Regions from separate parts of the Chryseobacterium sp. UNC8MFCol genome, predicted to be linked through region 2. Evidence: riboswitches for the same ligand, from Rfam matches in the RefSeq annotation. Region 2 holds a riboswitch; each other region holds the start of a gene.
The links. A riboswitch is a leader RNA that binds a small molecule or an ion and turns the genes downstream of it on or off. The one in region 2 is predicted to bind cobalamin.
Positions count from the first base shown of each region.

Region 1: it holds a riboswitch for cobalamin, as region 2 does, so the genes downstream of both, M030_RS0116540 (TonB-dependent receptor plug domain-containing protein) here and metE (5-methyltetrahydropteroyltriglutamate--homocysteine S-methyltransferase) in region 2, are expected to answer to the same signal.
Region 3: it holds a riboswitch for cobalamin, as region 2 does, so the genes downstream of both, M030_RS0100710 (TonB-dependent receptor plug domain-containing protein) here and metE (5-methyltetrahydropteroyltriglutamate--homocysteine S-methyltransferase) in region 2, are expected to answer to the same signal.
Region 4: it holds a riboswitch for cobalamin, as region 2 does, so the genes downstream of both, prpB (methylisocitrate lyase) here and metE (5-methyltetrahydropteroyltriglutamate--homocysteine S-methyltransferase) in region 2, are expected to answer to the same signal.

Region 1 covers NZ_KI535290.1:481,742-489,592, forward strand. The annotation lists gene M030_RS0116535 (DUF5074 domain-containing protein) at 32-1,114, opposite strand; gene M030_RS0116540 (TonB-dependent receptor plug domain-containing protein) at 1,131-2,969, opposite strand; cobalamin riboswitch at 2,999-3,177, opposite strand; gene pafA (alkaline phosphatase PafA) at 3,287-4,933, opposite strand; gene M030_RS0116550 (hypothetical protein) at 5,038-5,814, shown strand; gene M030_RS0116555 (VOC family protein) at 5,837-6,232, shown strand; gene M030_RS0116560 (GNAT family N-acetyltransferase) at 6,248-6,784, shown strand; gene M030_RS0116565 (Crp/Fnr family transcriptional regulator) at 6,867-7,439, shown strand; gene M030_RS25040 (putative glycolipid-binding domain-containing protein) at 7,471-7,851, shown strand, end outside.
Region 2 covers NZ_AXUZ01000004.1:488,763-496,613, reverse strand. The annotation lists gene metE (5-methyltetrahydropteroyltriglutamate--homocysteine S-methyltransferase) at 1-2,058, opposite strand, end outside; cobalamin riboswitch at 2,240-2,425, opposite strand; gene M030_RS0105535 (Lrp/AsnC family transcriptional regulator) at 2,580-3,041, shown strand; gene M030_RS0105530 (hypothetical protein) at 3,108-3,875, opposite strand; gene M030_RS0105525 (hypothetical protein) at 4,511-6,811, shown strand; gene M030_RS0105520 (SEL1-like repeat protein) at 6,822-7,851, shown strand, end outside.
Region 3 covers NZ_AXUZ01000003.1:138,895-146,745, forward strand. The annotation lists gene M030_RS0100710 (TonB-dependent receptor plug domain-containing protein) at 1-1,944, opposite strand, end outside; cobalamin riboswitch at 2,053-2,238, opposite strand; gene M030_RS0100715 (cytochrome-c peroxidase) at 2,404-3,423, opposite strand; gene M030_RS0100720 (MbnP family protein) at 3,451-4,317, opposite strand; gene M030_RS0100725 (TonB-dependent receptor plug domain-containing protein) at 4,375-6,354, opposite strand; gene M030_RS0100730 (hypothetical protein) at 6,359-7,282, opposite strand; gene M030_RS0100735 (hypothetical protein) at 7,524-7,851, opposite strand, start outside.
Region 4 covers NZ_AXUZ01000004.1:182,276-190,126, reverse strand. The annotation lists gene M030_RS0104035 (phosphatidylserine decarboxylase family protein) at 1-639, shown strand, start outside; gene M030_RS23710 (prephenate dehydratase domain-containing protein) at 699-1,358, opposite strand; gene aroQ (gamma subclass chorismate mutase AroQ) at 1,389-1,955, opposite strand; gene M030_RS0104020 (hypothetical protein) at 2,121-2,603, shown strand; gene M030_RS23700 (transporter suffix domain-containing protein) at 2,676-2,939, opposite strand; cobalamin riboswitch at 3,394-3,586, shown strand; gene prpB (methylisocitrate lyase) at 3,973-4,881, shown strand; gene prpC (2-methylcitrate synthase) at 4,868-6,022, shown strand; gene M030_RS0104000 (bifunctional 2-methylcitrate dehydratase/aconitate hydratase) at 6,102-7,553, shown strand; gene M030_RS0103995 (CoA-acylating methylmalonate-semialdehyde dehydrogenase) at 7,675-7,851, shown strand, end outside.

The DNA.
Region 1 (7,851 bases), on a different contig from region 2:
AATTTATATAATATACGCCGAAGCGCAATTTTTAGTTTTTATAGAAACCGTTGGTACCAATTCCGGCTATAAAGTTTTTCAATAAATTACCCCCAGCGGTATCATATACATACACTTTACTGTCGCTTGTAAAGCTGGCATCTGAAGCATAAAGTTTACCATCAATTACATCAAATCCGTACACATTTCCAAATAATGATAAAAGAGGTACTGTCGGAACAACAGTTGAACCAATGTTCATTTTAAATACCTCTTTACTACTGGTAAAAAGATAAAATTTATCATCATCAGCTCTAAGCTTTTGCCCCTGAGGAATTCCTGTAATAGTTGTTGTTGTATAGGTTCCTGCTGACGAGTTGATCTTATAAATATAAGAATTTGTATTATCAGAAGCTAACACATATGCCGCACCTTTATAAGAAATAAGATCTCTGATAATCCCTACATTAGGAAGGACAATAGGCTGTTCTGCAGTATTGGTAGATGGTTTTACTACCGTTATGGTATATCCGGTTGCGAATGAAGTAGCAGGTGTTGTACTAAAATCATATCCTACACCGTCCGTTTGTACTATAATATTTCCTTCAGCTTCTACAATTTTTTCTGCATAGCGAGGAAAATTAATGCTGGATACATAAGCATTATCCGAAACATTATATACATTCACTTTTCTTACGTTAGGAACTGTAGTAAAATTATTGTTCGTAACATAATATTTACCTCCTGAAAAAGCAATATACCTTGCATTATCAAGATTAGCAGTAACTGTTGTTATTTTTTTAAAATTAGTTCGATTAACAATATCAATCTTATTAGGAATATTAGAAACCAAATAAGCACGATCTCCATTTAAACCTATACTTTGGAGCACTTTTCCGAGCTCTTCCTTATTGGTATTGGTATAGATATTATTATATCCGAAAGCTAATGTATTGCTTAAAAAAGAAACATCTGCTGTAGGCGTTGTGAAGCCTCCTTCATTAGCAATAAGAATGCCTTTTTCATAACTTGTAGGAAGATTGGTATCCGTTCCTAAATCAATATCGTTACTACAAGAAACACTAAAAAGTAGTGCTGATAATAACGCAAGAGGTAAAATTTTTCTGATATTCATATGCAATTAATTTATTTTAAAAGTTAATGTTTAAATTTATACTATAATTTCTTCCAGGCAATGGATAATACCGCATAGTATAATATGTTTTATTAAAAATATTATTTATTTTTAAACCTAAGTTATAATTTTTAAAAAATGTTGCTCTAAGTCCCGCATTCATTATAAAATACGATTCTAAAGCCTGATCTTTAATTTCATTGGAATCTGTATAAGTAAGTCCGTTAAACATTCCCTGTACATACACTTTTATAAAATCATACTGATAATCGATACCACCTACAAATTTATGTAGAGGTACGTACATCAGTTGTTTCTGAATTTCAAGATCAGTAGATTTTGTATAGGAATATCCCAGATTCGTTTTCAAAACGTGTTTTCCAAACTTTTTCTCATATTCAAACTGAGCTTCGACTCCATATGATTCTACTTTATTGGTATTTGAAGCTGCGTAGTACCCTGCAGAAGTAGGAAGCCATCTGATCATATCCCTGATATCCATATAATAAGGGGTAACAGATAGCGTAATCCCTTTGACCTTAAATTGATTTCTTAATTCCAGCTGGTAAGAAGTTTCAGGTTGTAAATCTTTATTCCCTCCCGGCTGCCAATATAAATCATTAAATGTTGGAGCTTTGAAATTCCTCGAAACACTTAATCCTACATGGTACCATGGTGTGGCATTCCATTTTCCTGAGAAAGAAAACAGAAGCGGTGAACTAATTTCCTCGACAAAATCTTTTCTTATTCCAGCTTCAAAGTGTACATCTTTCGCCGCAAAATAACGTATTAACCCAACTATATACCCTGCATTTCTACTTACATTCCCCAGCATTGAAGTTCCTTCTCCGCTTCCTTTATTCAACTGGTATTCTCCGATAATATTAAAGTTCCATTTTGAACTAAGAAAATAATTGAAATCGTTTTTCAGGATATAGTTTTTTCCTGCCCCTCCACTTGTTTCCGGGCCTTCAATATTAGCATAATATTGAAAATTTTCTTCCGTATATGCAGCCCTGAATGAATTGGTAAATCGTGTCGTGTTCCAATCCCAGGAAACTAAACTTCTCACATTTTGGGTTCCGTACTTGGTACCTTTTTCAGTATCAAAGAAAACCGGATAATGCTGCATGCCGTTAAAAAACTCCGTAATCCAGGATATCTGGTGATGAGGAGCTAATTTATAAGCAGCTGATATATTAAAATTGGTATTATAGTATTTTCCGTTGTTATTGGTATATTTCCTTCCGTCTTTTACATCTACCTGATAATCATTCTCACTTACAGAATGACTTCCGGAAGCCTGAAAGCTTAGTTTTTCATTGCTGTAAGAACCTTTAACCAGATTATTAAATGTATTAAAAGAAGCTCCTTCAGAAAATAAAGAACCGTGAAATCCTTTATTAAAATCTAGATTATTATTAAGGTGAATACTTCCGCCAATAGCACCGGAGCCATATATGACACTTCCTCCGCCAGCCTTTATTCCTATCTGATCATATCCCAATAAAGCGATATTATTAATGTCGCCCTGCCCTAAAAAAGCAGAATTAATATTAATCCCATTCCACACAAAAGCGGTCTGCTGCGCAGTCGTTCCTCTGAAAGAAGGTGAAGAAACAGCCCCACGGCCATTTTCTTTGATATAAACAGGAGACTGGAATCTCAACAGCTCTGAGAGATTGGTTGAATTTTTTTCAGCGTCTTCGGTATTGATAATCTTTACAGGATGAAAAAGCCTGACTTTATTGATCTGACTGTCGAAGACATAAATTGTATCAATAGCTTTCTCTTGTGCAAAAAGAAAACAACCATAAGACGAAAAAAGCAGTACTAAAGATCTTTTTATACTCATACTCTTTTACTTTTCCTCCGAAAGCAATATGTTTGGATTATAAAACTGGCAGGTCTCCTGACTTTCGCTTTCTGTACCTTCCCGTTTTTACACAGTGGCTATTTACAGAAATTTTTATTGCGATTTACAGTTGCGGGGACAGTCCGGGAGTTACACCCGATTCCCTTTTCATTCCAATATGCTGGAAACCAAATTTTTTGCAAAGATAGCTTTTTAAATGTATTGGGCCAAAGGAAGAATTCCTGAATAATTACCCCTGAAAAAAGGCTGCCTTCACATAATGAAGGCAGCCTTTATAAAATAAACATCTTATTAATTTATTTACCGATAACCTCTGTAATCGGGTTTCCGACATTCCCACTTGGAAACTGGATCTTTAACAGAGAAGAAACAGTAGGGGCAATATCTGTCATATGATAAGCCTTGTTACTTTCTCCGTGTTGTACTCCCCATCCCATAAAGATCAAAGGAATATGAGAGTCGTAAGAGTTCCATACACTGTGTGTCGTTCCTGTTTTTGAATATGGAGGCAGCATAGAGTCGTGTGAAATCAATTGAATATCACCACTCCTTTGTCTGTTGATTCCATTGATAATCCTTTGTTTGATTGGCTCCGGAATACTTGATTCCTGCACTTTATCTACAGAAACAGCGTATAAAACGGTAGGATCTTTTTCCAATTCTTTTACGGCAAAGTTTCTTACGTCATCCAATTCAAGTTTATTGTCTGCCAATACTTTTCTGTCAAAATAGATCTGATAGTTATCGATAGCATTGATCAGTTTATCAGCTCCGAATTTATCTTTTAACTTTTGGTTAATATTTTTTTCAGCTCCTTCTCCAAAGAAACCGGTCGGGATTTTATGCTCTTTAAGGAAACCTACAGAATGTGCTCCTCCGTGGTCGGCAGAAAGGAAAACAGTATACTCCCCTTTTCCAACTTTTGAATCCAGATATTTGAAGAATTCTGCCAGATCCTGATCAAGTCTGATATAAACGTCCTCTACTTCAATAGAATTCGGACCGAATTTATGTCCGGCATAATCTGTAGAAGCTAAGTTAATTGCTAAAAAGTCAGTAATGTTGTCACCTCCCAATTTTTCACCTTCTACTGACGCTTCAGCCAATTTCAGGGTCAATGTATTTCCAAATGGTGTATAACGGATGTTGTCTTTTTTGGTCTGATAATCCTGCGGCAAATTGCTGTAAGGGAAAGTTGGTGTTTTGGCACTTCCTAACAATCCTTCCCAAGGAGAATTATCGGGAGCACTTTCTGTATATTGATTAATTGGAAGCAAGGTATTCCATCCGTTTGCCACTAATTTTTCAGGTAAATTCTGTGAGTTGAATGATTTTACCCATTGAGGCAGATCATTCATATACCACGTACTGGTAATAAAGTTTCCGGTACTGTCATCAAACCAGAAGGCGCCGTTGGGCGTGTGTCCTGCTGGAAGGATAGAAGCACGGTCTTTTAAAGAAACTCCGATTACTTTTCCCTGGAAATTGGTTGCCAGCCTCAATTCATCAGTTACAGTGGTAGACCAAAGATTTTTTGGAGAGTGGCTTCCTGTTTTGGTATTGGTTGTTCCTACAGGCTGAACGGCTTCATCTGCTGTACAATATACTCCTTTACCTGTTTCTTTATCTGTCCAGTCATTTCCTGCAATTCCATGGATCGCAGGTACTGATCCCGTATAAATACATGTATGTCCCAAAGCTGTAATCGTAGGAACATAAGGAATGTGCACGTTATTCAGAGAATATCCGGTATTCAGTAGTCTTTTAAAACCGTCATTTCCATATTTACCATAAAAACGGTATAAATAGTCCCAACGCATCTGATCTACTACCAGACCTACGACCAGTTTTGGCCTTTCCAATTGAGTGTTTTTGTTCTTCTGTGCATTGATTGTAACTACGGACAAGAAAGTAGCTGCCGCAATTGAAATGTTCCTAAGCATCCAAGTAAAATTTTTATTGGTCACAAATTTAAGGGTTTTGAAAGTTTTGGAGTATGAAATTTTATTTAATTTTGATATTTTACAATATATCAAGCGATTTTACTATGATTTTAGGAGTATACTGGTATTTTAAATTTCCTGAAAATTTATACCATTTCAAATTTTTCAAATTTTTTGAAGGAATTGGAGGACATGCTGATAATGCAGCAGAACTGATCACCAGAATTAAGGTCAATAATCCCAAGGACTTTATCCTAAAACTGGAAATCCTTAAAACAGAATACAAACAAGCATTTCTACATTTGAGTAGTGACGATAATCAGCTGGTTATTACATTAGGAGGTTATCATCTGTTTGATTACTGCTTTCAGTTTGCTCTGGAAATCGAAGAATTGCTTATTCTCGAGCATGCAATATCAATAGATTTCAGTACTCCTTTTACAGCAAAGGCCAGTAAAACCTATCATGCCGAAACTACATTCACAAATATTAAATACAATTTTATCCAGATTGTAGGCTCAGACTTAAAAAAAGACAATGCAGAAGTACTTTCCGTCAGGATTGACTGTAATCTTCCTTTATCATCAAAGAGAGATATGCTTCATGCTCTGACGTCTATTTGTAAAGAAGAAAATATCAGTGTTTTTTATTACAATACGTATGAATTTAAAGATCAGTGTAATCTGATGTTATTTTTCACCAATGGCAGACAGTATAAAGATCGTATTCAGCACGTTGATGTCAATTCACTGGGAAGCAAAGTAAGAAATCTTTCCCAGAAATTTCAGCTTCAGTTTGGCCATTTTGGCGGGATGCCCTATTATCCCCGTAACGGACCTCATGTTGAACTGATGCAGGATGAAAATTATATTTTAAATTAACAATAATTAATATTCAAAACCCATGGCTAAGATTCAATTCAAATATGTAATCCTGTATGTAGAAGATGTAGAACAATCTATGAATTTCTATAAAAATACTTTTGAAGCCGAAATAAAATTCATCACCCCTGAAAAAGACTATGGAGAGCTGTCAACCGGAGAGACGAGTCTTTCTTTCGCTTCCGTTGATCTGGCTTCATCCAATGTGAAACAAGGTTTTTTATCCTCTAAAGCAGAAACAAAACCCTTTGGAATAGAATTAGGGTTCACAACTGATCATGTAGAAGAATTGGTGGAAAAAGCAATTAAAAACGGAGCTGTTTTATATGAAAATATCGCTGTAAAACCATGGGGTCAAAAAACAGCTTATATTAAAGATCCCAACAATTATCTTATAGAAATCTGTACTTCTATATAATACATTCAATACTTTATGGAAATAAAAAGACTTCTGAAACTGATCTCCGACCCAAGTATAAACTGGGGCCACAACGGCTATACTACTGAAAAGATCTACACCGTTTCTTCTATCGAATTCTCCGGCTCTTTTGAATTTGTAGTTAAAGAAAAACCTTTGTCTTATTCCAAATTATGGGAAACCAGCGACGAAGATTTCAAGGATCTGAATAAGATTATTGAAAAAGGACAGTCTTTTGCGGCCTACATTGATGATGAAATTATTGGCTGGATAATCTGTGAACAAAGAGCCTGGAACAACAGCTTTTATATCGAGAATATTCTGGTTGATCAAAAATACAGAAGACACGGAGCCGGCATCATGTTGATAAAAAGCGCAATCAGGGAAGCCAGACGCCTTAACTCCCGGGTCATTGAGCTTGAAACCCAGAATACCAACTATCCCGCCATACAATTTTACAGAAGAATGGGTTTTAATATTACCGGGCTCAATACCAGATTATACGAAAACTCAGATGAGATCGCATTGTTTATGAGCCTGGATGTGGAGTAAAGTTTTAATATGATCATAATATCAACTGTTTTTTAAATTAAAACACCAAAAAGTGTCTTTAGTAATCATTCATTATTTAATTATGGAAAATCTCCTTACGTACCTCCGCTCTCTTACAAAATTTTCCGACGAAAGCTGGTATTTACTCCAGCCTGTTCTTTCTAAAAGAACATACAAAAAAAATGAAATGATGCTTAAGGAGGGTGAGATTTGTTCTTCCTTATTTTACATCGATCGCGGGTTTTGCAAGAGTTATTATGAAGTAAACGGCGTTTCTAAAAATACCGGTTTTTTCTTTGAGAATGAAATAGCAACCAATATCAACAGCTTTGGAAGCGGACAAAGGTCTGAGTTTAATATGATAGCTTGTGAGCCTTTACAAGCCATTGTTTTTGATAAAGAAAAGCTGTTTGAAGCAGCAGGTCAATCTCCTGAAATAGAAGCGTCAGGGCGTCATTGCATCCGCACATTCGCTTCGAAACAGGAAGAATTTTCCAATCTTTTTAAACTATACACCGCACAGGAAAGGTTGGAATATCTGGAAAAAAATTATCCGGAGATGATACAGCGCGTATCACTTTCTCAACTTGCCTCTTTCCTGGGAGTGGCAAGAGAAACACTAAGCAGGATAAGGAAACGACGGATTTCTAACTAAGTGAGCCTAACTACACATTAAAATTACAAAAATGAAAACATTAATATGGAAAGGGATCGCCTATGAATCTCTGGAATATTTTACTCTCAGAAAGCGTGAGGATTATACGGTAGAATCTACAATTATAGGTTGCTATCAGGATTATCTATATACGGTAAACTATAAACTCGCTATTGATAAAGACTGGAAAATCTTAGAATTCATGATTGAATCTGAAATCAACACCATAAAAAATAAGATAACCGGCAGAAAGCTCCATGATGAATGGGAAATCAATACCGTAATTGATCCAGATTTTAAAGATTTCACATTTATTGATATTTCATTAACCCCTTTTACAAATACATTACCGGTAAATAACCTCCAGTTACAGGAAAATACTTCCCGGGTAATCGACGTAATTTATATTGAT
Region 2 (7,851 bases):
TTCCATCTGGCTTCTGGAACATTCAATCGTGATCACATCGGCATCCATATCAGCAATATTCTTGATAATATCGTTGAATTCGGAATAACACATGTGGGTGTGGATTTGTGTAGAATCCTCAACACCACTCGCCGAAATTCTGAAAGCTTCTACCGCCCACTGTAAATAGTTTTGCCATTCTGATTTTCTTAAAGGAAGACCTTCTCTGATCGCCGGTTCATCGATTTGTATAATTCTGATACCTGCCTTTTCAAGATCTGTAACCTCATCACGAATTGCCAAGGCAATCTGTTTGCAGGTTAAGGAACGAGGCTGGTCATCCCGTACAAAAGACCACTGAAGAATCGTTACAGGTCCTGTCAGCATTCCTTTTATCCATTTATTGGTCAGTGATTGGGCATATTGTGACCAATAAACCGTCATCGGATGAGGGCGGTGAACATCCCCATAGATCACCGGAGGTTTTACACAACGGCTTCCGTAGCTTTGTACCCAGCCATTTTGAGTGAAGGCAAACCCGGCCAGTTGTTCTCCGAAATATTCCACCATATCATTGCGTTCAAATTCTCCGTGTACCAATACATCAATCCCGATTTCTTCCTGCCATTGGATGGTTCTTTCAGTTTCTTTCTTCAATAAATGATCATAGTGTTCTGCAGTAAGTTCCCCTTTTTTGAATCTAGCTCTCCAGCTTCTTACTTCTTTCGTTTGTGGAAATGATCCGATCGTGGTGGTTGGAAATAATGGAAGCTGTAATACTTTTTGCTGAACCTCTTTTCTGATATTGAAAGGATTTTTTCTCTGCGCATCTTTTTCTGTCGTTACTTCGACACGGTTTTTTACCTCCTGACTATGTATTAATGTTGAGGTTTTACGGTTTTCCAGGGCTTTTTTATTTTCAGCCAATAGCTGTAAAGTAGGATAATCCGGATTTTCAGAGGCTAATTTTTTTAATACAACAATCTCATGGACTTTCTGTTTCGCAAAAGCCAGCCACTGCTTGATTTCGGGAGATAAAATATCCTCATTTTTTTCTGAATCAAGATCAAAAGGCGAGTGAAGTAATGAACACGACGGAGCAATAAACACTCTTTCAGACCCGATCCTGTTGATGACTTTTCTGATATATTGTAATGATTTTTCGAAGTCATTTTTCCAGATATTCCTTCCGTCTACGATTCCTAAAGAAAGACTTAAAGTATCAGGAATTGTCGATAATACCTCATCCAATTGTTCAGGATCCCGCACCAGGTCAATATGCAAAACATCGATGGGAAGAGAAACGGCTAGAGAAAGATTATCATTTAATCCTTCAAAGTAAGTCGCGACAATCAATTTCAACTTTGGAAATTGTTTTCTGATTGTGCTGTATACTAACTCAAAGGCTTCTTTTGCCTTTTCGTTAAGATCTAAGGCAAGGAACGGTTCGTCAAACTGGATATATTCTGCTCCCTGGTTTTCCAGTTCTTTAATGATTTCAAGATAAACAGGAAGAAGATTTTGAACCAGGTCTAATTTATCAAAGCCTTTTTCTTTTTCTTTCCCCAGAAGAAGGTAGGTAATAAGACCGATAATAACAGGTTTGGCATTGATCCCTGTTTGTCTCGCATTCATAAAATCGATAATGATTTTGTTTGAAAACAACCGGAATTGCTGATCTTTCTGGAATTCAGGAACGATATAATGATAGTTGGTGTCAAACCATTTGGTCATTTCCATAGCAGTAATATCCAGGCCATCTTTCTGATGTCCTCTTGCCATCGCAAAATACAGATCAAGCTCTGAATATTTACGATCGGTGGCAATGTCCTGATAGCGCTCCGGAATGGCACCCACTGCTAAAGTCATGTCCAATACATGATCATAATATGAAAAATCATTGCACGGAATAAGATCAATACCTGCTTCCTGTTGTAATTTCCAGTTTTGTTCACTGATGGTTTTCCCTGCTTCTTCTAATTCATTAATAGAAATTTTCCCTGCCCAATACTGTTCGCAGGCCTTTTTTAGCTCTCTGTTGCTACCAATACGCGGATAGCCAAGAATGTGTGTTTGCATTTTCTTTTCAACTTTTAAATTAAACTCTGGTTTTTAAAAGCTCTTTTGAATGCTTCACAATACTTTCGAAAGCGATAAGAATCTTTGTGGGAGAGGTACAATAAGGACGTAATTTTCCTGTTAACGGTGAAATACGTTCAATGTATCATCTGTATGACCCAAAAGCTTCAGACCGCGAAAGCATTGTCAATTCAGAACAGGCAGGTCTCCTGGCTTGTAACAGTTTTTATCATCCTTCCCGCTATTGGCAGTGGATATTCTGGGATAAAAACCTTTGGATGTTACTTACAGTTGCGCGACAGCTCGTGATTTTCACACGATTCCCTATTAATTTACATTAGGTAAAACCTCTTCCGGTTGATGAAGTATTTTAAAGAACAAAATATGGCGTAAAGATAGATAATTAAGATGTTTGGTTGGTATTGTTTTAAAATTTAAGGATAAAATTTTGTTTTTGATTATTTTAAAAGGTAAATATTCTTTATTTTTGAAAATATCAATTGTAAAAAGAATAATATCCTGTGGAAAGACTTGATGAAAAGGATCTTCAACTGCTAAGAATCCTGCAAAAGAATGCAAAACTGACCGTAAAGGAGCTTGCTAAAGAAATAAACCTGTCACCTTCTCCCGTTTTTGAAAGGGTAAAAAGGCTGGAACAGGAAGGATATATCAAACATTATGCAGCTGTTTTAGAAGCTGAAAAACTGAATCGTGGATTTACCGTGTTTTGCCAGGTTAAATTGAAAATTCATGACCGGTCTGTAGGACATCAGTTTGTGAAGGATATTGTGGAGATTGAAGAAGTGGCAGAATGTTATAATATTTCCGGTGATTTTGATTTTTTGCTTAAAGTTCAGGTACGGGATATGAAGCACTATCAGGATTTTGTTTTCAATAAACTGGGATCAGTAGATTCTATCGGCAGTACACACAGTACTTTTGTAATGGCTGAGGTCAAGAACACACATGGCGTGACGATATAAAATAAACTAAAAAAAACAGTACCCTACTTAGGTACTGTCAATATTTTTTTACTTCTTGCGACAAGCTTACGGCTCATCACAGGTTCTTTTCAGCTTTGTAAATATTTTATCAAAGTCTTTATACATATTGGTTTCAGCATCGCGTTTCTGTCTGAAGCTGCTGTTGGCGCAGTTGTGGAAGCTCAATCCAATCATATCGATCAGGGCATAATCTTCCTTCTGAGGATCGTTTAATTTTGTATTGAATCTTGCCATAACACCTTTAGGGTCGGCATTGCTTTTACTTTTCAGTTCAATATAATTTTTCCATGCTTCAAACATTTTTTCCCTGTCGGGAGATGATATCGCATCAATATGCTCTCTGCAGGTAGAGTAGAATTTGCTGTCTTTTAATGTGGTAGGGTCGGAGTAAGCAAGAATTTCTTCTTTGTTAAGCTGATACTCATTTTCAAAAGATTCGATGGTTTGCTGCTGCAGCTTTTTCCACATCGGCAGGTTGATTACTTCAAGGCTGTACAATTCTTTTTTCTTATCCTGATATTGTTGTTCCAGCTGCTTCAGGTACTCCTCTTTATTTTTACGTATTTCTTCAAGATTGGAAAGCTTAAACACCGGCTGGATATCAAACTGTACTCCATTGAACTGATACAACAGCTTATTCACGCCGTCTATTTCCTCTTTTTTGTATTTGGCAGCGTCAAAATATCCTTTGTTGTCACAATTGAAAGTCTGATAATTATAAAGGGTCAGACTGGTGTTTTTTGCAGGAGCTTTCTGCCCCCATATGGTAGTAACAGATAGAGCTAACGAAAGCCCGACCATCATTTTTTTCATGTACATAGTAATTGAAGAATCCGAATGTTTAAATTTCGTTCAAAATTAATGCTTTAAATTTGAAAATTAAAGGATTAGACCAAATTTATGTATTTATTTTCTCAATGTGATAATATTTTCAATGAGACCATCTTGTAAGGTTTGATATTTTATTGAAAATTAATGTATTAAGAGATGTTTTGCGCTTTGTTATATCTGGATTTAATTTTAAAGAGGATGTAGCAAATACCATTGATTCAACTTTTTTCTGTCGCTATCAGCCGGAAAGTTTTTTATGACACAACTTTTAAAAACAACAGGTCCTATACAACCTGGTATTGCATCCCGAAACTTTTGTACAGGTAAAAGCCGAACACCAGAAATATCAATTATTTTTTTTCCGATGAAGTGAAGTAAGAAATGCAGATTTTTTTGATATGCTGATCTGTATTGCCTATTTCGAATTAAAATGATGGTTTTGTTTCCAAAATAGACAATTGCAGAAAAGGAGTGTATTACAAATTTTCCTGATTTTATAAGCTTTTTAGTATGTTTTTAATTTTGTTTTGTTTTATTTTGCACACCACAAAATTTTAAACTGACTTCAGATAGCGGGTCAGTGAATGTAACCAAAGAATTACAGAACAAATATTAATATGTACGACAAATTAGAACAACTGTTTTACAGGGGTGAACTGGAGCAGTGTATTGCAGAAGGAGAGGCATACTTATTATCTCATCCTGATGATGAAGAAATTTTATTTTTAATGGCAATAGCCAGTCATGATAACGTTTATTATGATGGTCATGAGGCCGTTTTTGATGCTATACAGGAAAAAATGCTTCCTTACTTCCGCAGAGTTTTACAACTTAATCCCAATCATCAGAAAACACTTTACAGTATTTTGAGCTATCCTTTGGATAATCAATATACGCTGGCGCAGATCGGTAAAAGAAAAAAGCATATTACTGAAGACAATAAGGAAGAATTTATTTCATATGCTGAACAGATGCTCGACGATTCTGAAAATGCAGTCTTCGGATATGATTTTCTGGTTAAAATTTATGAGTCTCTAGAACATAATAAAGTCCTTTTAAATAGTCTGGAAGCCGGCATTTACTTTTTTCAAAAAGAATTTGCAGATAATCGGGAACTGAGGGATCGAAATACATCCCTGTTCTGGATTAAGAAAATATATCTGCTTGACCGCGAGAAAATGATTTCAGGAGCTGACCTTACGGCCATGATTGAAAGAGATCATACAACATTTGTAAGCAGAAATGAATATGATTTTATGAATCTTGCTGATATTGCCTATGAAAACGGTACCGGGGATCTTTCTTTGAAAATGATGCTGAAAGCCATTAAAGGAGAGAATTCTGCTGTGCATATTCAAGAAAAACTGGTAGATTGGTACCATCGTTTTACAGAGATGGTTCAAAAAGGGTTTAATCATCCGGATGTTTTTTATTACCAGCTGATTATCGAAAGAAGCTATCCTGATCTGTTGAATATTACTGAAGATTTCTACTACCACCATGCTCTTGAAGTCATCAATATCCATCCGGAAAATTTTTCGGGCTATCATTTTGCAGGGACGTATTTGTATGAAAAAGAACAATATTCGGAAGCGGTTCCTTTACTGGAAAAAGCCGTGCAGCTATCTTTCAATGCAACATCCTGGAGAAGGAAAGTGGAATCAGAATATTACCTTTACGGATCGGTGCCTGCTGAAGTCCCGGCTTTCACAGATTATCCATCCGATATCTATAACGAAGGTGTTTTTATTTCAGACTTTATTGATGAAATAGAGAATGATAAAGAGACAACAGAATGGGTGGACGTAAGCCGCCAGGTATATGAGAGGGCCTACCATGCATTCAGGAGGTATTATGAAGAAGGCAAGTTTGAAAGTGATTATTATAATGATCTTCATACCAGGGCGATGTGCTGTAATAATCTGGCCATCAGATATTCCCTGTCGGGAGACGCCCATGCTGCGGCTGTCACGGCTTCTGAAGGTTTGCAGTATTCAGAGTTCGGAGAGTTGCATCTTGTCCTGATCGATGCCTTATTGGATGGTGAAGATTATGAAAACGGAGCGGTGGCATTGAAGAATTATTTCCATCTGTACGATGAATGTGAAGATTTTTATTATAAAAATCTCTATAACAGGGCACGGCAGCTTGAGGTACATGGTATTTTAGGAACCTATGATATCTATGCTGATGCCCAAGAAATGCTTATTTCTCTCTATCAGCATACAATAGACAACTCTGAAATAGATGAAGACGACTACAGGGATCTCGAGGCGGCCAAGAATACTTTAGAAAGAATTCTCTACGAGCGTTTTGAAACCGAAGAAAGCATAACCCGCCAATCCTATTATGAAAATATAGCCAAACAATTCCCTCTGGAGCCTAATCCACAATATGTCCTGATGCAGATTTTTAACGAAAATGAAGATTATGAAGGGGTTGCCAGAACAGCAAAAAGTTATCTTGACAACAAAAAGAATTTCCTTTTAGATCCTTTTGATAAAGTCAAGACTCTGTATATGATTCTTAAAAGTGATTATCTGAGCGGAAGATATGCGGATGCGGCCTCATTATTCAGTGAATGTGATGCTGAAAGTGGTGAAATAATGAATCCTGAAGATTATGTACTTTGGCTGCGCTATGGTGTTCAGATCTTTGAAAAATTGAATAATAAAGAGCAGACCTTATTGCTTGCTGACAGATTTTCCGGCATCTACCAAAATGAAGAGTGGGGATATGACAGTCTGATGGAAGATGTTGAACTTGCCAAGGCAGGGGTGTTGTATCATTCGGGAAATCTTAAAGAAGCTCACGCAGTTTTAGAATATATACGTTCGTTTTCAGATTATAATCCTCTCGCAGATGAATATAAAAATTCATGGAAGAAGCCGGGATTGTTTTCTAAGTTTGGATTTTAAGAGATAGAATATGGCACATCGTATTTACACTTATAATGTTGATTCTACTACTCTGGATGAGTTTCCACATTATCTTGGGGAATGGAATTATGAGATCCCGGAGCTGTTACTTCCTTTATTTTCAGGTAATCCGAGATCAAAAGGAAAAGCATTGGTCTTTGACAAAGAAAGCGGAATTTCAATGTTGAGAAGTTTTTATGATCTGTTAGGGGAGCATTACCGGCTGACTTATAAAAAGGTATTCTATGAGCCTGTCAATAAAATGTTTGAAATTTTAAATGAACTTCCTTATGATACTTTTGTAATGAACGCAAGGGATGTCTTCAATATGAGTGAGGAAAAACATAGTGATCAGGCAAAAGATTGGGTGCTGGAAATCAAAGAGAAAAGCAAACTATATCAGAAGGCAATCCGCAACAGAGACCTGGCAAAGCTTGAAAGAGCACTTTTTTCAAGGCACGGATATGATTCTTTTTTAGAACTATTGGAAACAGACTGGGTTAAATACGGACTTGGATATTGGAATGAAGAACTCTGTAAAAATCCGTCAGAGGTGTATGAAGTGAACGGACTCTGGGGATTAAAAAGCTACAAAGGTGATATATTAGCTCCGCCAGTGTATGAAGAAATTTTCGAAGCAAATGAGGATGGAGTAGCCGTGGTACAAAAAAACGGCAAATTCGGATATCTGTCAAACGACGGAAAGACTCTCACAGAATGTGTATATGATGATGCCAATGATGCTTATTTCATAGAAGAAAAAAATTACGGACCTGTATTTATTGGCAACAAAGCAGGTTTATTAGATATTACTACCACAGAACTGATTATTTCCTGCGAATATGATGAGCTTGAATTGTTAAGATATACCGGACTCTTCAATGCTAAAAAAGACGAAGTGTATTGTGTAATTAATATAAAAGGCAAACAGGTTGTCGCAGATCATTCGGACAAACCCTTTCATTATGATTATTCCGGACTCCTTTATCGTCACCTGAAAGGAACTTCAAAAAGAGCTTATTACAGTCTTGATGGTATTT
Region 3 (7,851 bases), on a different contig from region 2:
CTGGTGATCCGCCCAATTAAATTTCTTCTGAACCGATAAATCATGGGTATACCAAGGCTGAACATAATTGTAAGGGATATTGTCCTGATTCACATCATATCTCTTACCTACATAGATTGTACTATAATTAAAACTCCAGCTTTTATAATCTGCCATCATGGTAAAAGATCCGCTGTGCCATGGCGTATAAGGAATCTGATCGCCATAGAAACTATCTCCAGGGGTCAACTGATCTCCGGGATTGGTAATATCCTTTGCCCTCTGATAGGTGTAGGCAAGCAATGGTTTAAGCTTCACCTTCCCCAGAATCATTTCTGCCTGTACGTTGACATCGGCCCCAACAATCTCCACGAGTCCCAGGTTCATCATCAACCAACGGAACATACTTCCATTGGGGGCTGCGATAATTTTATCTTCTACTTTGTTGTAATATCCGTCTACTTTCGCATAGAAAGCTTTGAAGAAAGAATGATCATATTTTTTCTGGTACGTAAACCCAATATCATACTGGTTGGTAAATTCCGGCTTAAGGTAAGTATTTCCGATACTGGTATAATACAAATCATTAAATGTGGGAAGTCTGAAAATCCTTTTATAAAATGCTCTGAGGGTAAGCTCCGGAACAGCGGCCGGCTGGTAGCTCATAAAAACAGCAGGTGTCCATTCACTTCTGTCATCAGGTCTTTTATTTCGTTTTACTTCTTCAAAAGTAAATGTACCTAATAGGCTTCCCATAAATTTAAACCTGTTCCACTGAAATGTAGTGGCTAACGCAACCAATGAGGTGTAGCGGGTAGGGAAAGAAAAGTCATTCAGACCTTCAGCATCCAGATTGTTATACTGGAAATCGCCACTCAGGCTGACATCCCAATTGGAGTTGATAGAGTAAAGGTTTGAGGAAGAAACATAGACTTCTCTCTGGATATAAACATTATCCGAAGGTTTAAGGTATTCTGATTTTATGGTATCCAGAAAGCGGGTATAATCATAAGCAAATTTTGCTTTTAACTGTGTTTCAAACTTTGGGAATACCTTTTTTCTTACATGAGCCTGTACAAAATAATTTTCGTCAGATATTCTGGCTCCTCTGGCTCCAAACCTGTTATTAACAATAGAAGCGGGCATTCCGCGATTTGAAATATATCCGTAACCACGTACATTCCAGCTTCCGTTATTTAAAGTTCCGTTGACAGAAGTTTCAAAACGTTTGGCTTTGATATCAGAATCCTGTCTTTTGGCAATAGTATCATTAGCAACCTGTCCATTGGGATATTTCCGGCCATAATGATATTTGTAAATACCGTCACTCTGCATGAATTCACCACTAAAACTGGCAGAAATTCTTCGTGAAATCTTTTGCTCTAAACGAAAGGAAGGATTAAATAAATCTATAGAAGCACTTTTGGCCCTTATCACGAGGTTGGTCTTCCTGTTTCCCGTAAATACGGGAGTCTTCGGTTGCAAATAAATAGATCCCGATGAGCCGAAATCTTTTGCAGGCTGGAAGATTTCACTTTTCTGCCCGTTATATAAAGAAATTTCTTCCAGATCATCCAGAGAATACCTTCCAAGATCCACCAACCCATTCTGGGCATTCCCCAACTGAATCCCATCATAAAAAACACCGACGTGCTGGCTTCCCATACTTCGGATATTAATGGTTTTCAAACCACCCATTCCTCCATAATCTTTGATCTGGACACCTGAGAAATACCGTAAAGCATCAGCTACAGAATGACTGTTAAGTCTTTCCAGTTCTTCTCCCTGTAAGGTTTGTGCCGGAAGAATCTCTTTGTAGTTTTTTTTGTAAATATTGACCGCCTTAATGGTTTTTCCTTTAATGCTGTCTTTTTTGCCGGTTTGGGAAAACAGGAATTGTGAAGTTAACACACATACGGTGAAAACAACTTTATGAAGTTGAGATGTATTCAGTTTTGCTACCATTAGCTCATTGGAATAATGATGACGCTAATGGATGTAAGAAAGCAACGACAAAGCACAGCGATCACTGTACAGTATCATTATTGTCCTAGGCTTTATTCCACGAAAGCGTCAAACGTTTATTATTTTGGCAGGTCTTCTGACTTACTCCATTTTTGAAATCCTTCCCATTAAAAAACAGTGGATATATTCTTCAAAAACTTTGATGCGGAGCTTACAGCAGCGGGTCTGTTCCGGATTTTCACCGGATTCCCTTTTAAGAGCTTATTAAGGCTCACCAAATTCCGGCAAAGATAGAAAATTATTAACCAGATACAATGTTATACAGAACAAAATGATTATCAATGTATAAACAAAAGAAAATCCCACTACATTGTAGCGGGATTTCTGAATGGTCTGTACATTAATTTTTGATCTGGTTGTATCGTTTTCCGGAATCTGTCAATGATGGGCCAGGTACTGTTATTTCTGTATAAATTCCCGGTCGCTCAATGTTTTCATAAACAAAATAAGATTGTTCTTCTCCTGTTCAGTTAATGGAATTCTATTTCCATTTTGTTTAAAAACAGGATCAAGATTTTCTGTATTTAAAACCCCTTTATCAAAATAATCGAGAACAGCCATTAATGTGGGAAACTGTCCAAAGCTTCCATACGGAGCCGTATATTCTATATTCCGTAAAGAAGGTACTCTGAAACTCATATAATCCGCTGCAATACCTGTAACTCTTGCCCTGCCTGCTTCATTGGTATCAGGATTCACAGGAAAACCGATGTTTCTGAAACTCTGATCAGTAAATAATTCTGTACTGTGACAGCTTGCACATTTTTGTTGAAACGTCTGGTAGCCCTGTGCTTCTTCTGCTGTAAATTTTTCACCTACATTCCTTTTAACCTTATCGTATTTACTGTTGGCAGAAATCAAGGTGTACTCATATTGAGCAATACTTTTATAAATTCTTTCAGGCGTTATATCGCCATCCCCGAATGTCTTTGTAAATAAATCTTTGTACGTCAGATCCTCTTTTATTTTCCCTATGACTTCCAGAATAGAAGAACCCATTTCTTCATGGGTGATGATCGGAATCAGAGGTTGTTTCTCCAATTGCAGTATATTACCGTCCCAATTATAAAACTTCATAAACATCATATTCTGAACTGCAGGAGCATTTCTGAGCCCTAGTCTGTTCTGAATACCGATGGCCTGTGCATTGTGATCTGCAAAGGCATTGGCCTGCATGTGGCAACTGGAACAGGAAATGGTATTGTCTGCACTCAGCCTTTTGTCATGAAATAGTTTTTCTCCCAGTTCCACTCCGTACATGGTAGGCTTATTAGCATTCACTGAACTGTTTAATTCAGGAAAACCAAAAGGAATCTTAAGTGATACTTCAGGATTATTGTAAGAAACAGGTTCATAGTAATCAGTATGACATGATATTACAAGTAAAAGTATCGCTAAAAAACCAAGTCCGTTTTTCATTGTTGTCATAGGTTAAAAAGGAAAAATCTAGTTTTCAACAGTAGTTACGGAAAACATTCCCGAAATGTCACTTGAACCGTTTCCTCCTAAATTATCAACAAATTTCACCATTTGATTGGCAGTGTGGATATTTGGAGTCGCATTACCGTCCATTCCGGTACCAGTGGTTAAGAGAATGGTGTTGGTTTTTCCGGTTAATAATTTATCAAAATCTGCTTTAATAGTGATTTTTGGAGCTTTAGCATCTACAACTGCTACTTTGGGAAGATCCAGAATAACTTCTCTGTAGGCATCTACTCCCTGTGTATAGTTTCCTTGGGTTCCTTTGATTGTACTTCCTGTGTGAATAGACAATTGTTTATGATCTGTCCCATAAAATCCTTCAATTTTTGTAAAACGATATCCTGCTCCCCATTCCCACATCATTTGAGTATCATTGGAACCGGCCATCGCATAGAACTTGGGAAATTTCACCTGGTCCAGCACATTTATTTCTTTTTTAACCCCAAGACCGAGCTTAATCTTTTTATATTCTCCCGCAGGAATATTACTCAGCAGGTAACGAAGTGTTTCGGGTTTAGACTGATCTACTACGGTAGCTCCCTGGTCAAGATCATTAATGTGATAGGGAATTTCATCACCATTGGCTTTGATAAGACGGATATTACTGATGACATATTTCAATTCCGAGAACTGATGCACCTGTCCTTCCGCAGAAATGTTTACGGTAGCTTTACCTGAGGTGGCATCTCCCAGCACAATAGTCTGGCTCTTGAATGTATTATTGAATTCCAGGGTGACATTATTGGCGACAGGATTATCATCGGTGTTCTGACAAGAAGTTAATCCTAAGGTAAAAGCTGATAATAAAAGGTATTTTTTTAAATGTTGCATTGTTGTAAATTTTAATGTTGTTGTTTTATAGTAATAGGACCGTATCCCTGTTTTTGCTTAAAAGCTGAATTTTAAAGCCGTGAAAACATTACGTCCCATCCTTGGAATATTTCCCCAATCTGCGTAGGTACTGTAATATTTGTTTAAAAGATTTTCGGCTCCCACCTGGAGAACGGTTTTAAATTGTTTGATTCTGAAGGTATAGTCCACCGAAACATTCCATACGGTAAACGCCGGGGTCTCATCTTCTCCATATTCCGGGCTGTAATTCATCTGGAGAAAATCTCCGTTTACAGACGTCTGAAATCCCAAATTACGGTGCATAAAATGGAGAGAGGTCAGATAGCTCAGCGGGCGGATGAATGGCAGGTTTTTCCCTTTATCATCCTTACCTCTTGCATACGTTAATGTTCCTTTCCAATGTAAATCAGGGGTAATAGTATATGCAGTATTCAGGGACAAATTAACGAGGGTCGCATGATCCAGAGAAGTGTAGGCTTTCACGCCCACCGACTGATAGTTCATCGGACTTCCCAAACTTAAAATCCTTCCGATGATGTAATTCTGAATATAAAAATAGTTCACCTTCGCTTCAATACTCAGTTTATCAGTTTTAAAACCTGCACTGGCATTGCTTTCATAGGAAACTTCATTTTTTAAGTCAGGATTTCCGATATAATCATAACGGTCAAAACTGTTGTAGATATAATATCCGTATCCCTCCGAAACTGAAGGAGCTCTATGACCATATCCCGTTCCTACAGAGAAATTAAACTGATCTACATTGAGCTGATATCCAGCATGTAAAGCAGGCAGAATCCTCGTTTTCTGCTGTGGTGCTCCCGGATGAAAAATCCAGTTGAATTCCGCATACTTCGATTGATTATAATTCAGGCCCAGCGATCCGCCAAAATTGAGTCGGCTATTCTCAGAAATATCCCATACATTATTCATGGAAAGCCCTATAAACCGTGTCGTCACCCAGGGCCAGGAGTAAGCAAACATTGTTCTCCTGCTCCGGTCCTGCGGATACATCCTCATTTCGGCAATCGAAACATTATGATACGCATTAAGCTGAAGTTCGGAGGCATATCTTTCCTTCTTTACATTCACCGTAGAAACGAGCCCGTACGTCGTGCTCCAGCCTGGCATATCCATATGAACAAGATTTTCCGGTCGGTTGCTATCGTCCATATAATGTTCTATGGTGTTGAAATAGATTTTAGTATCCCACGATTTGATCAGGCTTTCTTTATACAATTGTTTATAAGAAGCTGAGGTAATCATAGCACGGGAAAGCCATAAATCCATGGGCAATGCAGGAAATCCTACATTTTTTGCCATATCAAAAATAGCATCAACGCGTAGGGAAGATAAAGGACCTGTTTTATAGGCAACTCCTAATCCGGTGTTGAATTTGGTAAATTGAGAATGTTTTACTTCATCACCATTTCCATTATCATAATTCCCTGCTTTCCGGTAAGAAATGCTTCCATCAATCACAAATCTATTCCCTGAATAGGATACAGATCCCAGATTAAAAGCCTGTTTATTGTTAAACTCAAAACCTGTCTGGTAGGCACCACCCCATTTTTTTTCAAGACCGAAAGGAGTGCTTTTCCTTTTCAGGTCAATACTTCCGGCAATAGTTGCTCCATGCATGCTTCCTTGCTGTCCTGATTTTATATCAATAGAAGAAAGATTGTTGCTCTCCAGATAAGAGGTAACCGGATCCATTTTATCTGTACATGCCCCGAAAATATGCATCCCGTCAATCGTCACTGTAGAACGTTCCGTACTCATATTATTCAGTAAGGGTTCCCAGGCATAGGCTCCCCGTTTGATAAAACTTATCTTATCGGAAGATGCCAGAAATTCATCCACTGAAACAGCCATTTTCATTTTTGTTTCAATTTTCTTTTGATCCCCTTTTACTTTTATTTCATCCAAAAGGGCAATACTGTCTTTGCTTACCGGTCTGTGCTGTGCATTGAGCAACATACCCAAAAAGACAAAAATAAGTCCTGATTGTTTCATGAAATTAGAATAAAGTATCGATAAAAAGTTCACTTTTCGCCCCTTCAACACCGGGCGTAAAATCGGTAGAAACCTTAGTTCCTTTAATGATTTTCCCGTTCTGGTTCAGCATAATGAAGTTTAATGTCCAGTTTCCGGTCATCGTATAATTGACCACTCCATGATACAAACCGTCATTTCCCTGGATCAAATCTTTATTATTCGGTGATGAGTGATTTCCCATTGAAGGCTCCGGCATTCTTGGATCTAGCAGCAATGTGTAGCCACTTACCTCGCTGTATGAAAATTGCGCCGGATCCGGAAAACTTCCTTCTGAAGCGGTAGGTTGATTGTATTTATAAATTCCGACAACCAGTTTGTTTTCTGCGACCTGTGGTTTTTGAGGGGATACAAGCGCAATAAAATATTGTTCTCCGTCATTCCCTGTAAATGAAGTCATATTGAGGTTTTTATTAGGTTGCTCCTGCACGGTCACTTCTTTATCTATCGTATAAGTCTTTTGATTCACGGTAAAACTCATATATAACTTCCAGGTTCTTCCTGCATTGCTTGTACTGGTAAACACAGAGTATCCGGTAAAATATTGACCACCGGCCTGGCTGTTCAGAGAAGACCGATGAGGACATGAGGTCTTGTTTCCGTTGCCATTAGTCATAACAGGTAAAAATGTGATGTCTGATACACTGGCATTCTCCTTGGTCTGGGCATTGCGAATCTTCAAACGGATTTCATTATACCCCTGATAGAATGTTCCGTTCAATGCTTCAATGCTTATCGTATAATCTTCTTTGGTAATGGCAGCGGCTTCCTTAAATTCATAATGTTCAGGAACAGCTGTGTTGATTTCATCTTCATAATTTGTTTTGTCGAGAGTACAGGAAACGACCGTCAACAGTAGACCCATTATGAAAAATTGATACATTTTCATTGTTTATTTTTAAATTAAATGGATTTGATTTTTTCACCACAAAAGGCACAAAAGCTGTATAACAGGTAAGTTACTATAAAGCCTGTCAGTAAACGGTTGAGATGCACACGTGTGAATTTTGAAAAATCAGATATTTTCAAAATTTGTGAACATTCTACCCACGACATTTTACTTACTTACAAATTCTAAGTAAACTTTTGAAACTTTTGCAGTTCAATTTCTATAAGTGAATTGTTGAAATTTAAAAAACCGGTGGTTTGAAAATGTGTTTCAGAAACAGAAAAGAATAGTCTGTTTTGTAAATGAAGGTACCTATGAAAAATAGAATTTTTTCAGTAATGGCCACCTTTGTAATATCAGGAAGAATATAGATATCGAGAATTTTCTGCCCTGAATTTTTTATTTTGTTAAATGGTGTAGATTCTGAATCGCTGTTTGCTTTTGCCAGCTCTTTGCCAAGGTAACATTTCCCGTTACAATGCAGCTCCGGTTTGCTCTTATTGACACAGAGACTATTGACAATATAATCATAATTTACAGCATACTCAGCCAGTGGTATCAGAGGTCTG
Region 4 (7,851 bases), 310 kb from region 2:
GGAGTACGGGAGGTAAGCCCCGAAGATCAGGACCCGTCAGTAATTGTTAATGCTTGCGAATCTGCCCCTTATAATGTGGTTACCAATGCTAAAATGAAAGATAAATTCTGGATGAAAGGCCAGCCTTATTCTTTGATTGATATTATGAATAATCATGAGCTGGCACAGCAGTTTGGAGATAACAGCACAGTTTATCAGGCCTTTTTATGCGCCAAAACCTATCACAGATGGAATAGCCCTGTAGACGGAAAAATAGTAGCCATTCAGAATGTTCCGGGAACTTACTATGCAGAAGCCCCTGTTGAAGGCTATGATCCATCAGGGCCGAATGATTCTCAGGGATATATTACAGAATTGGCAGCCCGCGCATTGATTTTCATTCAATCCGATAATGAAAAAATAGGATTAATGTGTTTTGTAGCGGTTGGAATGGCGGAAGTGTCGAGTTGTGAAATTATGGTTACAGAAGGTCAACAAGTAAAAAAAGGAGATCCTATCGGTACCTTCCATTTTGGAGGCTCCACTCATTGCCTGATTTTCAGACCGGATGTCAATATTGATTTTGATTTTCATGGGCAGACGCCATGCTTAAATACTTACAATATCCCTTTAAAAGCGAGAATCGGTGTAGTTTCATAATAATCAGGAAATTATCAAAACAAACCTTAGATTACTATACAATAAAGAGCTGCCTGACACTAGTGCAGCTCTTTATTCTTTTTTGAAATAATGATAAACATTGTTCTGTTATTTTTATCATCCTGGATATCAGTGTTAATGACTTTCAGTTTGTATAATCTTGCAGCTTCGGTATTGGCGATAGCTGCTGCTTTCTCTTCAGGATGTTCCGATACCCATTTTGCCGCTGCCGAAGTAGAGGAGTATTCAATTCTTGGAATAGCGGGATAAAGGCTGTCTATAAGTCGACGGGACTGTCGTAAAGCCTGCGGATGAGAATAAATTTTTTTAATAGCAACCGTTCCGGGAACAACCATTAAGTTTTGGGATATGGGCAACTCCAGAGAATCTTCGATCATAATATCAGGAAACACTTTCAATGCCTTTTCAGTGGGCACTACAATGCCTCCAATAGAATTTTTCAAAGGAACAACTGCCTTTTCCGCGATCCCTGAACGTACAGAAATAAAACACTCTTCAATGCTGTTTTGAAATACCAGCGTTTGTGACGGAAACTTCTTCCCGGCCGCCGAATGAGTAAATGATGCCGGAGGCCCGAGATACGCTATTTTTTCTGAAGGGTTGATTTTGTTTAAATGGCAGCTTCCCCAAAGACTTACCATTATAATCCATCCCACCACATATCGGATGGATCCGATGATTGTTATATTTTTTGTCAAAGGATAATATTTGTACATTAATTTATTCCGTTATTTTGATGTGACAGCGATTTCAAGAGGTTGTATCGCCGTTTCCACAACGTCATCGGTAAATTCCGGGCTAATTATCTTTCTTGCTTCTTTTCTTAATATCTTTATTGACTGAGCATTCAGAGTATGAGGGTTATTTTTTTTCAGTTCCAGTAACAACAGAGGAGTAAGACGATCCAAGACAGGACGAACTTCTGTAGCAAGATTCGGAACTGGATTGAAAGATGCCTGATTTTGAATTTGCCACCGGCTATGCAATTGCCTTTGTACTATTTTACCGGCTTCAAACTGTGCCTGAAAAAACTGAACCGCCAGGTTTTCATCAATTCCCATTTTCTGGGCTTTAATTTTCACACTGTCCAGAATAACTTTTTCTCGCACGGGATCATCAATAGGAGCTTTTGTATTCCATTTGCTTTTCGCAACCAAAGGTGAGACCTTCAGTCTTTTATCAATCAGTTTCAGCAATAGTTTGGCATTGTTCTTCTCATCATAATGGGTCAGGCATGATACAGTACTTCCCAAGCAGAAGATAATTAATAGAAACTTAAACACTACTTTCATCATCTGTTTTTTATTTTAAAAATAAACAATTTAATTGAATTGTATCGAAACCCTGACGCTTCGTTGTCCACGTCATAGGAGAATACAGCAGATGCAGAAAATTAATATGATTTTCGCTTTAATTTTAAAAACTTATCTTTACAAGACCAAAAACAAAATTTTATTAATATGTCATTAACACCAGAAGGAGCTACGAAAGCTCAATTAGGCCCTTCGGAAAGAGCCACTGTTGCCAATGCACTTCTTGCAGGCTTTGAGAATATCAGCAAATACAACACCGGAGTTTGTCATGATGTAGTAGCGTATACACTTTATATGAGAGGCGCCAGCATCAGTCCCAATGATTTATCAGAACTTACAGGTCAGGCATGGCTGAGAAAGTTCGACTACATGGGAGGAGAAAAGTGGGACGGCTATTCCGTAATCCCTAAAGGAAAAGCCCTTGGATTCTATAGGCTGATAGACAAAACTTTCTTTCATTCTGCAATTACGACCGAAAACATAGATTACGCCCGCTCCGTGAATGGAGGAAAACTAGGAGCAGGATGGGATAGACCTGTAGATTTCAAGTGGGAATTAGGCAAAAAGAATGAAGATGGAACTTTTAATTACGATGGAACAAAAATAGAAGTATACATTTCTTCTTTATAACGACTTACAAGACAGAAACACTGTTGTTTCTGTCTTTTTTTTTCCCGCATAGACATCTGTTTCTTATAATTTTCAGTTTTTCTTGTTTCTTAACTTTTGTCTTACTCTAAAAAAACCGGTAAAAGATTCCTTTATTTTATCAGTATAACCTTTTCCGGAAAGGGCAATAGTAATCAGAAATAAAATTTCCCCACAGATCATTACTATCAGAATTGTTGCAGCTTTATTGGGAAAATCCAAAAGAAAAAGAGCAGGAACTGCTGCCAGGCATAACGTTCCCAGAACCAGGAAAATATATTCTGGTTTGTTTTTAAGGCTGAACTTTTCTTTCGGCATTTTGTCGGTTTTTTCAGGACAAAGCAAGAAATTTTAATGATCAAGGCGATCAGTTTTGTGAATCAAGTGTATTTTAAGGATCATGAAGTGTCATTTTAAGGATTTGAAGCAAAATATTTAAATGAGCTGCCAGTCAGAACAGAAAAATCCGCCTTTCAGATCATTCATCATAAAGTCTGTGATAAGTCTCAAAACTTAACAAATAGATAACATGATTTTCATCAGTAAAATAAAAAGGAGTGAATCGCTTTCTATTCAAAGCATAATTTTTGGTGTTAAAAAAATTACAAATATTGTTAAAATCAACTATTATTTCCTTTCAAAATAAAAGCTTTAATTGAAAATATCACCCATATTTTCAATGGTTTAAAGCTTTTTTAAAATAAAAAACAATTCCAGATGCGGCTGTTTCAATAAAATGTCTATATTTACCACCAAGGAGTTCTTAACACCTTCTTTATCAACCAAAACTGGTTACACTTAGCTGTGTATTAAAAGGGAATCGTGTGCAAATCACGAACTGTCGCGCAACTGTAAGTAACACACCAAGGTTTTTATCACATCATGTCCACTGTTTGCTCTGTAAATGGGAAGGAAGATAAAAACTGTTACAAGTCAGGAGACCTGCCTGTTTTGAATTGACGATGCTTTCGCGGTCTGAAGCTTATAGTCAGGTATGATATGATATAGATAACAGTGTGATTATACTTTTATGTGCTCATCCTATTGTTGAGATAGATGAATGATGCAATACATCTGCTATTAGCCTATAAACATATTTTCCTTTCCTTAATTTTTATTTCCCCTAAAGTATTGTGAAGCCTGACAGGAACTTTATATGGTTTAACCCTTAAAAAGTTGACAAATATGCCCATTCACAATCCCGTCTATCTCAACCTGAAACAACAGGTAGAGATCGGAAAATGTTTTATACATAGCATTTTAACTGATTCCACGCATCGGATTTCCGACAGGCAGCTATAGCTCAACCCTCATTACAAATACCTATTTAACTAAATGATAAATATTAACAATGACTAAAAATGAACGCTTAGAGTCGCCCGGACTGCGGTTTCGGGAGGCGATGCAAAAAGAAAATCCTCTCCAGATTGTAGGTACCATCAATGCCAATCATGCATTATTGGCACAGCAGGCAGGTTTCAATGCCATTTATCTTTCGGGAGGAGGAGTTGCTGCCGGTTCTTTGGGAATTCCCGATCTGGGGATCACCACCCTAGAAGATGTATTGACAGATATTCAGCGCATTACCAATGTTTGTGATTTGCCGCTGATGGTTGATGTAGATACGGGCTTTGGACCTTCAGCATTTAATGTTGCCAGAACAGTCAAGTCTCTTATTAAGGCCGGTGCTGCAGCGCTTCACATTGAAGATCAGGTGGGAGCTAAACGCTGCGGACATCGTCCCGGAAAGGAAATTGTAAGTAAGGATGAAATGTCAGACAGGTTAAAAGCCGCTGTCGATGCCCGAACAAACGATCAGTTTGTCATAGGGGCCCGAACAGATGCCTTTGCAGTTGAAGGCTTGGATAAAACAATTGAAAGAGCCATTGCTTACAAAGATGCCGGTGCAGATTTCATTTTTGCAGAAGCCGTTACTGATATCAGTTTGTATCAGAAATTTGTAGATGCTACCGGAATTCCTGTATTGGCAAACATTACAGAATTTGGGATGATCCGGATGTATACGGTCGACGAGCTTAAAAAAGCTGGAGTAGAGCTTATTCTTTATCCCCTATCAGCTTTCAGGGCGGCTAATAAAGCGGCTCAAAATGTTTTTGAGCACATCCGCAAAGACGGTACACAAGCTCATGTACTCAATACCATGCAAACCAGAGAAGAACTCTACACAAGCATCGGATACCATGATTATGAACAAAAATTAGATAACCTTTTTAAAAAGAATAATGATGTCAACAAGTAATGAACCTACGTTTAAACCAAAAAAAAGCGTAGCACTTTCGGGGGTAGCTGCCGGTAATACAGCACTTTGCAGTGTCGGAAAAAGCGGCAATGATCTGCACTACAGAGGCTATGATATATTGGACCTTGCAGAAAAAACACAGTTTGAAGAAGTCGCTTACCTTTTAATCTATGGTCAGTTGCCCACAGAAGCCCAGCTGAAAAATTACAAGGCCAAGCTAAAATCATTAAGAGGTTTACCCCATTCTGTACGAAATATTTTAAAAAGTATCCCTGCTGCTGCCCATCCTATGGACGTTATGCGTTCTATGGTATCTGCGATCGGAAGCATCCAGCCGGAAAAAGATGACCACAATATTGCCGGAGCAAGGGATATTGCGGATAAATTACTCGCTTCTTTCGGTTCAGGATTATTATACTGGTATCATTACACCCACAATGGAAAAGAAATTGATGTGGAAACCGATGACGATACGATCGGAGGGCACTTCCTTCACTTACTCCACGGAAAGAAACCTTCTGATTCGTGGGCCAAGGCTATGCAGATTTCCTTAAACCTGTATGCAGAGCATGAATTTAATGCTTCTACTTTTACCAGCCGCGTTATTGCCGGAACAGGTTCTGATATTTATTCTGCTATCACAGGAGCTATCGGTGCTTTAAGGGGACCAAAACACGGAGGAGCCAATGAGGTTGCTTTTGAGATTCAAAGCCGTTACAATTCTCCGGATGAAGCGGAAGAAGACATCCGTAAACGTATTGCCAATAAAGAAGTGATCATTGGATTCGGACATCCGGTTTACACCATATCAGACCCTAGAAACGTTGTCATTAAAAAGGTTGCACAGGAACTTTCCGATGAAGCCGGAGATATGCTGCTGTTCAATATTGCCGAAAGACTGGAAACCATTATGTGGGACGAAAAGAAAATGTTCCCGAACCTGGATTGGTTCTCTGCTGTTTCTTATCATTTAATGGGAGTGCCAACCCTGATGTTCACTCCATTATTTGTTATTTCAAGAGTAACCGGATGGAGTGCCCATATTATCGAGCAAAGACAGGATGGAAAAATAATCCGCCCGAGTGCCAACTATACAGGCCCTGAAAACAAAGAATTTGTCCCGATCAGCAACAGAAAATAATTAAAAAATAAAGAATGAGAAGCACATTAAAGTTGACCACTTTAAACCTTCCATTTTCCTATAAAATTAAAACTATACAATGAGTTCACACATTTCAAATGAAAGACCGCAACCGGATAAAGTATTGGCAGATATTGCGGATTATGTACTAAACTATGAAATCAAAAACGACTTGGCCTGGAAAACGGCTCATTACTGTCTTTTAGATACCCTGGGGTGTGGGTTGGAAGCACTCACTTATCCAGCCTGCACCAAACTTTTAGGACCTATCGTAAAAGGAACCGTGGTTCCTCATGGGGCAAAGGTTCCCGGTACTCAGTTTCAGTTAGATCCCGTACAGGCAGCTTTCAATATCGGTGCTATTGTCCGTTGGCTGGATTTTAATGATACATGGCTGGCTGCTGAATGGGGGCATCCTTCCGATAATCTTGGAGGTATCCTGGCCACAGCAGACTGGTTATCCAGAACGCAGATTGCGGAAGGAAAGACCCCTTTAAAAATGAAGCAGGTGTTGGAAGCAATGATTATGGCGCATGAGATCCAGGGCGTGATGGCGCTGGAAAACTCTTTCAATAAAGTAGGTCTTGATCACGTGTTATTGGTAAAACTGGCTTCTACAGCAGTAGTGGGAAAATTGATCGGCCTAACCCGCGATGAATTGATTAATGCTGTTTCATTGGCTTTTGTAGACGGACAGTCATTAAGAACATACCGTCATGCCCCGAACACCGGTTCCCGTAAATCATGGGCTGCAGGTGATGCGACTTCAAGAGCCGTACGTCTGGCACTCATCGCCAAAACCGGAGAAATGGGTTATCCTTCCGTTCTAACTGCTAAAACATGGGGATTCTATGATGTTTCATTCAAAGGAAATGAATTTAAATTCCAGAGAGAATACGGTTCTTACGTCATGGAAAATGTATTATTTAAAATCTCTTTCCCTGCCGAATTTCATTCACAAACTGCCGTAGAAGCAGCCATGACATTACATCAGCAATTAAAAGACCTTGGAAAAACAACAGATGATATTAAAAAAGTAACGATCCGTACTCACGAAGCGGCTATCAGAATTATCGATAAAAAAGGACCTTTAAATAACCCTGCAGACCGTGACCACTGTATTCAGTATATGGTAGCAGTGCCTATGATTCACGGAAGACTGACGGCAGCAGATTATGAAGATAATATTGCTTCGGATCCTAGAATTGATCTTCTTCGTGATAAAATAGAATGTGTGGAAGACACTCAGTTTACCACAGATTATCACGATCCTGAAAAACGTTCCATCGCTAATGCGGTAACCGTAGAACTTCATGACGGAACGGTGTTGAATGAAATTGTGGTAGAATATCCTATCGGTCACAAACGGAGAAGAGAAGAGGGAATTCCCGAACTGATCAAAAAATATAAAGTCAATCTTGCCCGTATTTTCCCGGAAAAGCAACAGAAACTGGTATTGGAAAATTCTTTGGAATATGACAAACTCATCAGCCTTGATGTCAATGAATTTGTTGACCTGCTGGTAATTTAATACTAATGGAGAGTTGAAAATTGAAGGTTGAAAATGATGAATCTATATGGAACTGTACAAAAAACATAGTATTTTACTATCATTTTCAACTTTCGACTCTCCACATTCAATTCAAAAAACTATGTCGCAAAAAATAAAAATATTAATTGACGGAAATTTTCAGGACAGTAAAGCAACTGAATATCTTCCGGTAGAAAATCCTGCTACACAGGAGATTCTTGCAGAGGTTCCTTTAACCCACACAGAGGAGATAGACGAAGCTATTGAAGCGGCCCGTGAAGCTTTTAAAACCTGGAAA